DNA from 2 places in the Marinobacter sp. PE14 genome. Region 2 is predicted to be linked to the other one. Evidence: predicted binding sites of a transcription regulator. Region 2 holds the regulator's gene; the other holds the start of a gene.
The links. Region 2 encodes FliA, which starts transcription of late flagellar genes. Its sites were predicted from a motif close to CTAAAGTTTNNNNNNNNNNNGCCGNTAA; they were not measured.
Positions count from the first base shown of each region.

Region 1: a site for FliA is predicted at 1,430-1,457, ahead of ACWJ62_RS15505 (methyl-accepting chemotaxis protein). Genes of this name have one in related genera too.

Region 1 covers NZ_JBQXNY010000004.1:428,005-433,514, forward strand. Annotated here, with positions in the region: gene ACWJ62_RS15505 (methyl-accepting chemotaxis protein) at 1-1,340, opposite strand, end outside; gene ACWJ62_RS15510 (ABC transporter substrate-binding protein) at 1,515-2,480, opposite strand; gene ACWJ62_RS15515 (protein kinase domain-containing protein) at 2,764-4,608, opposite strand; gene ACWJ62_RS15520 (dihydrolipoyllysine-residue acetyltransferase) at 4,618-5,510, opposite strand, start outside.
Region 2 covers NZ_JBQXNY010000001.1:905,980-911,489, reverse strand. Annotated here, with positions in the region: gene ACWJ62_RS04365 (chemotaxis protein CheW) at 1-39, opposite strand, end outside; gene ACWJ62_RS04360 (protein phosphatase CheZ) at 56-841, opposite strand; gene cheY (chemotaxis response regulator CheY) at 862-1,245, opposite strand; gene ACWJ62_RS04350 (RNA polymerase sigma factor FliA) at 1,408-2,151, opposite strand; gene ACWJ62_RS04345 (MinD/ParA family protein) at 2,183-2,995, opposite strand; gene flhF (flagellar biosynthesis protein FlhF) at 3,064-4,374, opposite strand; gene flhA (flagellar biosynthesis protein FlhA) at 4,435-5,510, opposite strand, start outside.

The DNA of each region.
Region 1 (5,510 bases), on a different contig from region 2:
GAGCCAACGGTTTCCTGTCCGGAATCCGCAAGCGATGCGGCCTTACGGGCCGATTCGTCAGTTTCGCTCGTGTTTGAGGCAATCTCTTCGGAGGTGGACACCATTTCCTGCATTGCGGCAGACACTTGCGTGATCTGGTCGCGCTGTTGCTCTGAATTGGCTGTGGTCCGCTCTGTAATCCCGGAAAGAGATTCGGACTCGCCGGTCAGTTGGCGAGACGCCGTAACAATCCGGGAAATCGTTTCCTCGAGCGTTTGCAGGAAGGTGTTGACCGCGTCGATGAAGTCACCGATCTCATCGGGACGACCCGGAGTTAGTCGGGTGGATAGGTTGCCGTTGTTGTTGGCGATGTCATCCAGGTAACTGAGAATTTCAGTCTTGGCGCGTTTCACGCTGTTGCCCATCAAACGGCTCATCACAATGGCAACAATCAACCCGAGTACAGCGGAGACCAGGAAAGCCGCGAGGGTAAATTTCAAAGCCAGATCCGTTGCTGCGGTTGCCTCATCGGCCTCTTGGTCCAGAGAGGCGAATATACTAGCTTCAAGTTCCCGGGCCATGGTCGCAATTTCCGGTCCCCGAACGTCCAGCTTCCGGGATTTAACGCCGACGAGAATGCTCTGCTGCTCAAGCATTTTCTGAACAGCAGCCCGATAGGCTTCCAGTTCTTCAACGACAGTGTTCAGGTACACCTGAACAAATTCGGGACCATTTTCGGCATCAATCAGCTCGAGGGCATCAGACAGGTCCTCAATGGCCCAGCCGAGGGCCTTTTGCGAATCCTCATCGCCGGTTGCCAAATACCGCTCGGCAGTCATCCGCATGATCAATGCATCGTTAAGCAGTTGCTCCAGACCGGCTCTCAGTTCGCTGTCTGGCTCACGGTTGGCGACGCCATTCAGCGCGAGCCTGAGGGCCTTTGTGGCGTTTGGTCCGTGTACATCCAGCTTTTCAGAAATAATGCTGAGTACCTGACGCTTTGCCGGAACCAATTCGTTTCTGAAGGCATCAATGTACTGATTGGTTGTCCCTTCAATCCGATCAACCAGGCTGGCTCGCTCGGGCTCTTGAATGTCGTCCTGGGCTTTGGCCATTACGGCTCTGAAATCCGCTTCCATCTCATCAAACCGTTCCAGGGTTTCCTCGTTGCCCGTGGAGAAGTAATCGAACACCCGGAGGCGCATTCGATAAACGCTGATCACCGACTCAGTGCCAATGGCGGTTTCTGGTGCCAGGTCTCGGGCAACAGTGTTCATCCGCTCGTCCAGCTGCTGGAATTCGTAGACACTGAAAAGGGTAACGGAGGCGAAGAGAAGAAGAACAAAAACAGGCGCAATCAATAGTTTGCCGGGAACACCTAATTTTCGTTCTACGGATTCGAGGAAAGAGGAAGCCAAAGCGTAGCCCTTCTATTAATTTGTTTTATTGGGTATCGGCTGCGCTGATCAAACCTGAAGTCTTACATCAGATTTTGGAAATCAGCGCAGCGGTAATGAGAGGATTATTGGTGGTGCCTATTCCACGAAGTTTGCCTGACTCGCGATCAGGGGCGATAGCTGCAGATTCCAGTGCGCCAGTCCGCTTTCACTGTATACATAATGGCCGCTGAGGGACTTCAGTTGGGGTATGCGATCTGGCTTGACGCCATTGAGAATCAGCGACGCCAGCCTGGCCGCGGTCAGACCTTCTTGCCGAGCAGAGATGGTAAAGCCACCAATGCTCTGTTCCTCACCCACAAAAATATCCCAGAAAGAGAACAGTGGGAGCTGGGCGCGATAGAAGGCTTCTTTCAAAAGATTATGAGGTATGACGTATTCGCCATTGGTGTCGCGAATCGTGTGATGGGTGCCCAGAACAACAGCATCATATCGCTCATGGGCGTTGACAATGGTCTCCAGCCAGGTGTCCCGATCATTCGTCAGGACAATGTCCAGTTCAGACCCGTAGATCGCGTCCTGACGCTTGTCTCCAAAGTACTCGTTAACGGCGTTGCGCATGGTAGGTGAGTCATCCATCAGAACCAGGAAGCGCTCTTTTTGCCGGAGTATTTTTCTCAGGTGTCGTATGCTTTCTGCGAAGAAAGGACGCTCGAGTATGCCGGTGACCAGAGGGTGTTCGAGGGTAGGGTGCTGAACAGGGCCGCCATTCACGCCGAGGAATACCACTGGAATCTGCTGCCCGACGAGGTAATCGGCCATCAACGTAAAGGCATTGTCATCACCGAGGATGGCAACATCGGGCTTGATGTCCGCTATATCGTTCTGGATTTGAGCTGCCTTCTGTGGCCACTCCGGTTTTGAAAGCCGCTTGGTGTCGAGTTCGAAGACGTGAATATCGTGATCCTCCCCGAGAACAGACCGGACCGCATCGATGTAGTCCGCGTCCCATTTGTATTCGAGGTGATAGCTTTGAACGATAACGACGGTTTTACCGAAACACAGCGGACTGACCAGCAAAAGAGCCAGGAAGAGTAAACGCATAGTTGTTCCTTATTATTATCCGAACCAGGTTGAAAAACAGAATGTTTAACGAATTGTTCTTCAGGCATTTTTTTATAGTTGTGGCCGGATTCAATACAGGAACCGTGCCACAAGGCTAGAGAGCTGTTTTTTCAGGGATTTATTGATTTTCGGAACTGTAGATTTGGCTTTCTTGCAGAAATCGTCCGATTGTCAGGACAATAAATGGTAATCGGGCTTGGATTTGTTGGTTTTGCCGGACAGATACGTCCGAAAAGTCGGACACAGAGAGGGCTTCCAGGTCTCAGATCGAAACGTCCTCTGTGCGTGGATTACGCGGGTAGTAGCGCTCCGGCAGGCGCTCGATGTGGGGAAAGAACCGGGTGTCTTTGTAAGGCATTTTCATGAACCCTGACACCCCGAGTCCGGTTATCTGTTCGACTGCCGAGAGAATTTCATCCAGCAGCCGGCTGAATTCTGGTTCTTGCTCAGGATCCAGTAGCCGATAGTGGCTGTGGATTTTTAGGTGGCGGGGCAGGGCCTCGAAAATAATCATGCCCGTGTGGTGGATCTCGTTCAGTGCCTCCAGTGATCGGATGATGGTCTCTGGTAGCACAAGAAATTCTTCCGGGTCCGGGCCGTCTTCGAAGTAGGAGTGCACGCGGCTTTCATCCTCCACCTCCGGTGCGGCACTGACCTCGTAATGCAGTTTCATGTCTGGCGACACCAGAAATGGTTGATCAGGTTCGTCTCGATCAACATGCAGGGTGTTGCGGGCGTTGAACAGACAGCTCTTGAAGATCCCCTGCCGGTAAATCGCCTGGGCCAGATAGACCATGTTGTTGACCGCCTGAACGAAGGCGGACTTCAGGGCCGGGTCATGGAGATTCAGTGAGGTATCAATGTAGATGCCATCGGTTTCCCAGCGCACGGCCAGCCCGCCTTCCACCGGGTAACGCCCAAGCCGGCTGACGGCGGCCAGGAATGCCTTCTCGGTTTCGCCCATGCCCTGCATGAAGTTCTTGTAGTAGCGGTCCAGCTGCACGTCATTGACGTCGTTGAGGGTTTCCGGTGCGCCTTCCTCCCTGAGGAACGATTTTCGGGAGCTGTAAACCACCGTGTCAATTTCCTGGTCTGAGGCTCGCACCCACACCGGTACCTGCGCCGTGACCGCTCTTTCCGGAAGATCAATCATCACCGTCCGGGCCATCCGCGGCATTTCCCTGAGATAGTAATCACCGGCTTGGCGTCGCGTATCCGGATCCGGCGAGAGCATGCCATCGAGCATGCGGGCAAACTCCATGGGCAGCCCCAGGGAAGTGGCCGGAATGGCCCGATGACCAAAACGGCAGGATTGGGCGGATGCCAGGGCATAGAGCGTCCCTGCGGCCCCCTGTTCGTCAAAACGGGGTGAAGAAAGCCCGCCGTTGAGCTGTTCATCGCCGATAAAATAGACATCCCCGAGCCGTGCGTTGGTTTGCTGAAGGTTATCGGACATCAGCTCCATGACGTTGGCGGTAATGAACTGCTGGTTGGCGTCCAACTGGGCAAACACGGAAGAGCCCCAGTCGATCAGGGCAATGTTTTCCGTGCTGGCGTCAAAGACCAGATTGGAGGGCTTGATATCGCCATGCACAATCGGCCTGCCAGCAGGGCCGTTTTCACGGCGCAAGTTACGTAGGATGTCGGCAAGCTGGTCTGCAATGCGAATAACGAGCCGCGGTTTCAGGCGACCATCTCGCAGGGAAACCTCTTCCAGGTTTAACCCGGCGGCGCGCTCCATCACCAGAATTGGCTGGTTATTGGCCCGCTGGTAGGAAATCAGCCTGGGTACCCTGGGGTGCCGGACCTGCTCGAGAATATAGGCTTCATCTTCAAGTCGGTCCTGGAGGTGTCTGGGCAGATTGATGCGGGTGAACTTGAAGACGTGTTCCGGGCCCCCGGTTGCGGTGCCTGGCAGGCGGCCTGAGAATACAAAGCCGTAAGCACCCTTGCCAATCAGCTCTATGTCCTGGTAACCGAGTTGGCGGAGCTGGGCAGCGCAGAGCGCCACCCAGTCCTTGAGCTTTTTGGCATCATCATGGCTGAGCAGATAGATCGACTGCTCTTCGGGTATATAGAACTGCTGCAGTTGAGTCTTCTGCGCCATGATGAAACGTCAGCCCATATGCAGGAGCATGGTTTGGGGCGATTCCAGATAACCTTTCCAGCGGTTGCAGAATCGGGCGATGGTGCCGCCGTCGATAATGCGATGATCGCCGGCCCAGCTCACGGTCATGATGGCGCGTTCCACCACCTGGCCATTGGCGTCAAACCGGGGCAGTTTCTGGGTCCGCCCGAGAGCAACAATCGCTACTTCCGGCGCGTTGATAATGGGCGCAGCGTAGGTGCCGCCCAGCGCTCCAATGTTGGAGATGGTTATGGTGCCGCCCTTGAGGTCTTCCTGGCTGACACGACCCGAGCGGGCCGCTTCTGTCAGGCGAGCGACTTCATCGGCAATTCCCAGCAACGACAGGCTCTCGACGCCCTTGATATTGGGCACCATCAGACCTGCCTTACCATCCACTGCCATCCCGATGTTGCACTGGGGCAGGTAGTGAATCTCCGTCACATCGTCGTTGAGCTGGCTGTTGAGTACCGGGAATTCCTGCATGGCCAGCGCAATGGCCTTCATGATGAAGGGCATGAGCGTCAGTCGGGAGCCCCGTGATTCAGCCTCCGGTTTCAGTTGTTCTCGCAGCCGGAGCAGATCGGTGACATCGATGTCCTCGCTGTAAATAAAGTGAGGGATTGTGGTAGCCGACTTCACCATGCTCTTGGCCATGGCAGCTTTCATGCCACGGATCGGTTCTACCCGAACTTCCTGCTCGCGCTCGGGCTGCCTGCGGGCGGTGTCGGTGCTGGAAGCTGGTGCTTTGCCAGCTGGCTCCTGGGTCTCTGCCGGTTTTGAGCCGCCCTCAAGATGATCCAGCACATCGGCTTTCAGCACACGGCCATCCTTACCGGAGCCGGTGATATCGCCGAGGTTGAGCTCGTGCTCCCGAACCAGAC
Region 2 (5,510 bases):
GAAGTCCTGCAAAATCTCTTCATCAGCATCAAACGCCATGCGTTACCCTCATTGTTCAGAAACCGAGACTGGACAACAGGTCGTCTACGTCGTCCTGTCCCGAAACTACATCTTCACGCTCATCGGCCTTGATCTGGGGCCCGACGCCCTTCTCTGCAGACTCTTCTTTTTCTTCAATCTGGTGCACCGTGCCCGTGAGCTGGTCCACATGACTGGCCATCACCACCAGGCTGAGCATCTGCTCCTCAACCTCTTTCACCAGGGCGGTGACCTTCTGGATGACCTGCCCCGTCAAATCCTGATAGTCCTGAGCCAGCAGTATTTCCGACAGGTTGCTGTACATGGTGTCGGCATCGGTCGCCATGCTGGCGAAAAATCGATCAATCCGGCCGTACAGCTCGCGAAACTCGGCCGGCTGCATTTCCCGGCGACGCAGGCGCTGCCACTCATCACGCAACGCGGCGGCCTCGTCTCTGAGGGCATTGGCCAGCGGCATGGTTTCCTCAACCAGATCCATGGTCCGGTTGGCTGCCTCGCCCGTCATCTGCACAACGTATTCGAGACGATCGGAGGCATCTGTCATCATGGACAGTGCTTCCTGCTGTTCGGCGTTACGGGGATCAATCTGGAAGTTCCGGATTGCTTCGTGCAGGCTCCGGGTCAATCGCCCTACCTCACGATACAGACTCTGATCCCTGACCTCGCTGAGTTCATTGATCAGGGTCATGGCTTTGGCATAATCACCCGCATCAACACTCTCGGCCAGTTCTGCTGCCTGCCGCTGGAGCTTTTCCGTCACCTCCGGTTCAAGGCCCCGATGGTTCTTTCTGCTATCGCTCATGAGAGCCATCCGACCTCTGGTTACTGGATTCTTTCAAAGATTTTCTCAATCTTTTCCTTGAGCACGGCAGCGGTGAACGGCTTGACCACATAACCGTTCACGCCCGCCTGGGCAGCGGCAACGATCTGGTCGCGCTTGGCCTCAGCGGTTACCATCAATACCGGCAGGGTTTTCAGATTCTCGTCCGCCCGAACGGCCTTGAGAAGATCGAAGCCTGACATGCCCGGCATGTTCCAGTCGGTCACCAGAAAATCGTATTTGCCGCTTTTAAGCATTGGCAGCGCTGTGTTGCCGTCGTCAGCTTCATCGGTGTTGGTGAAGCCCAGATCACGCAGCAGGTTCTTGATGATCCGTCGCATTGTGGAGAAGTCGTCCACAATGAGGATTTTCATGTTTTTGTCCAATGGGACCTCCAGTTAGTAACACCCGGAATTCGTTTGACCTTTGCGTTCAAAGTCTAGCAGGCCGCTGTTTTAACCGCTTATTGTCAGACCTTTGCTTCGGTTGTAAAGCATCGGTTACCAAAAACTACAGACTACCTCGTTGCCGACACAGACTGAACGCTGTCAGCTGTCCGATTCCTGGCGCCAATCCGAGAGCCGGCCTCGAAGGCGCAGGGCTGCCTGGCTGTGAATCTGGCTTACCCGGCTCTCACTGACCCCAAGCACCGCACCAATCTCCTTGAGGTTCAGTTCTTCCTGGTAGTAAAGGCTCAACACCAGCTTTTCCCGCTCCGGCAGGTCTTCAATCGCCTCAGCGAGGCTGCGCCGGAAGGCATCGGAGGACAATCCCTCTAGGGGATTATCCTGCGTCTCTGTTTGTTCTATCGGCAGCTCTCCGGATTCATTGAGCTCGTCGAGGCTAAAAAGTCGACCGCTGTTGGAATCGGAAAGGTAGGAGTGATATTCGGCCAGCCCCATACCCAACTCTTCGGCCACTTCCTGGTCCTGGGCTTCTCGGCCGAGTCGATCTTCAACGGCCTTGATGGCCTGGGAAATGCGACGGGCGTTGCGATGCACAGAGCGTGGCACCCAGTCACCCTTGCGGATTTCGTCCACCATGGCACCGCGAATCCGGATACCGGCGTAAGTCTCGAAGGTAGCACCTTTGGTGGAGCTGTAACGCTGGGCGGCCTCGAGCAGACCGATCATGCCGGCCTGCATCAGGTCTTCAAGCTGGACGGACGCCGGCAGGCGGGCCAACAGGTGAAGGGCAATTTTCTTGACCAGCGGCGCGTGCTGCTCAATGAGCTGAGCCGGCTTCTGCGCACTTGACTGGTTATAGATTCCGAGGTTTTTCGCCAATGTCATGTATCCGGTTTTTTGTTTGACTGGATCCGATTCAGACTTCGACGAGCCGCTCCACAAAAAATTCCAGATGCCCGCGGGGAGAGGACGGCAACGGCCAGCTATCTACCTTGTCCGCCAGCGCCTTGATGGCCAGTGAAGCTTTCGCCCTGGGATAGGCATCCAGCACCGCACGCTGTCGCTGAACGGCTTTCTTCACAGCCTCATCGTAGGGGACTATTCCAACGTATTGTAGTGCCACATCGAGGAAGCGCTCGGTGACCCGGGTCAGTTTTTCAAACAGATGCCGGCCTTCCTGCTCATTCCGGACCTGATTGGCAAGAATGCGGAACCGATTCGTACCGTACTCGCGGTTCATGAGCTTGATCAGGGCGTAACAGTCGGTAATGGACGTGGGCTCGTCACACACCACCAGCAACAACTCCTGGGATGCCCTGAGAAAACTGACAACCGATTCGGAGATACCGGCAGCGGTATCCACAATCAAAACATCAATCTGGTCCCCAAGCTCACTAAACGCGTTAATCAACCCGGCATGCTCCATGGGGCTAAGCTGGGTCATTCTCTGGGTACCGGAAGAGGCTGGGACAATCTTGATGCCGCCGGGACCATTCACCAGAACGTCCTTGAGATCACAGTCGCCTGCCAGAACATCCTGGAGGTTACGGTTGGCGGTAATGCCCAACAATACATCGATATTGGCCAGCCCAAGGTCGGCGTCGAGCAGCACCACTCTCCGGCCTTTCTGCGCCAGGGCAATTCCGAGGTTAACCGACACGTTACTCTTGCCGACACCACCCTTTCCGCCGGAAACTGCTATCACCTGTACCGGATGTGCTCTGCTCATACTGTTTTTGGTCTCTCGCCACGTTTCGCCGGCTGTTTCTCCGACGCCTGCTGTCAATCTGTCCGGTCTCAGGCGTGCTCTTTCAGGCCCTCTGCGACCGCTTGCTGTTGCTGGAGTGTTTTCAGCCGATCCACGGCCAGCCGCACCAGCGGAACGGCTTCTGCGTGGTGCAGGTCTTCAGGAATCTTCTGCCCGTCTGTGTAATAGGCTACCGGCAGACCGGTTTCCATCACAAACCCGAGAGACTCGCCCAGCGTCAGGGCCTCGTCGATTTTGGTCATCACACAGCCCGCAAGATTTGCCATCTTATAGCAATGCCAGACGGATTTCATGATGCGAGGCTGACTGGTTGCCGAGACAACCAGATGGGTCTTGATATTGTGATGGCTGCGAGCCAGTTCGGCCAGCTGTTCCTGATAGCCTTTGTCCGCACTGGTCAGTCCGGCGGTATCAATCAGCACCAGATGACGGTCTGACAGCTCGTCCAGAATATCGTCCAGACTGTGGCTCTCATCCACGACCCGAACCGGCACATTCAGAATGCGACCGAACACAAATAACTGCTCGTGCGCCGCCACCCGATAGCGGTCGGTGGTAACCAGGGCCACGGAATCGGAGCCATGCTTGAGCACGTAGCGAGCGGCGAGCTTGCCGATGGTGGTGGTTTTCCCGGAGCCTGTCGGACCCACCAACGCGTAGGCGCCGCCCTCATCCAGCCACTCCATGCGAGAGGTCCGGACGCCCGTACACAGCATTTTGAGGGACTGTTTCCAACCGTCTTCCAGTCGCCCCGCCTTGTGACGACGGGAAATTGACCCCGCCAGATCATTGCCGAGGCCGAATTCCTGCAAGCGTTCGGCAAGCCTTTGCTGCACGGCGGTGGTCGCAGAAACCTCCGGCTCTGGTTGCGGCTTCCGGCCCTGCATCATGTCTCTGAGCGAGCTGATCTCGGCCCGCATCTGCGCCAGCTCATCGGAATAGGCTTCTCGAGACGCCTGCGGCAGAGGTTCAATGTCACCAAAACCACCGCTCACCTCTTCCTGAACGGCAGCGAACGACGAGCCGGCGTAGCTCGTGCCCTGGGATGCCCGCTTTTCCCGGACTTCACGGATGCGATCCCGGGACCGGCCCAGCTCGTCTTCAAGACGCCTATGCTGGTCGGCCTGCATCTCGGCAAGGCGGGACCCGTTGGTGGCTTCTTCCGCCTGGTTGCCCAGTCGCTGGCGCGCCATGTTCTCGTCATAGTCCAACGCCGTCACGATTTCGACGCCGCCATCGACCCGACGGTTGGAAAGGATCACGGCGTCCGGCCCCATCTGTTCACTGACCTGCTTGAGCGCCTCGGCCATGGTCTGAGCAAAAAACCGTTTTACTTTCATGATGCCTCTTCCTCCACCGGCAACGCCGTGCCGGCGCTGTCCGCTCTGTCATCCGCGCCGTTACTGGCCAACGGACGCCACGATCGTAATCTGTTTGTTATCCGGAATTTCCTGGTACGAGAGCACATGCAGGCGCTCTACACCGTAGCTGGCGAACTTCGCCAGCACCGGCCTCAGGGGCCCGGACACCAGCAGAATGGCCGGCTTGCCGAGCATTTCCTGACGCTGGACGCTCTCCTGAAGCGAGCGCTGGAGCTTTTCAACCATATTCGGCTCCAGGACCAGGCCAATATCTTCCTGTCCGCCGGATTGTTGACTCTGCTGAACTGACTTTAGCAATAACTGTTCCAGATCCGGGTCCAGGGTGATTACCGGTATCTCCGATTCGTTGCCGCAGATACTCTGGACAATCATGCGGCGCAGGGACTGCCGCGCAACGGTGGTCAACAGTTTCGGATCCTGACTCTTCGGATGCACGTTCACGATGGCCTCGGCAATGGACCGCATATCCCGGATCGGCACTTCTTCCTTGAGGAGGTTCTGGAGCACTTTCAGCAGCAGACTGATGGAAACGGTGGTAGGCACCAGCTCCTCGGCCAGCTTCGGAGAAATCTTCTCAAGCTGATCCAGCCACTTCTGGACTTCCTCGTGGCCCAGCAGCTCGTGGGCGTGTTTCTGCAGTACCTGGTTCAGATGGGTGGCGACCACCGTACTGGCATCGACCACGGTGTAGCCGAGCGTCTGGGCCTGGTCTTTCTTGTCCGGCTCAATCCAGCTGGCATCCAGACCGAACGCCGGATCCTTGCCTTCAATGCCCTCTATCTTTCCGAATACCTGACCGGGGTCGATGGCCAGTTCGCGGTCCGGATGGATTTCGGCCTCGGCAATGGTCACGCCCATCAGGGTAATGCGATAGACGTTGGGCATCAGATCGAGGTTGTCTCGAATGTGCACCGAGGGCATCAGGAAGCCGAGATCCTGGGACAGCTTTTTACGAACACCCTTGATACGGCTGAGCAACTGGCCACCCTGTGACTTGTCCACCAGCGGAATCAGTCGGTAACCCACTTCCAGACCGACAATATCGACAGTGGAGACGTCGTCCCAGCCCAGCTCCTTGGTCTCTCCGGGGGCCG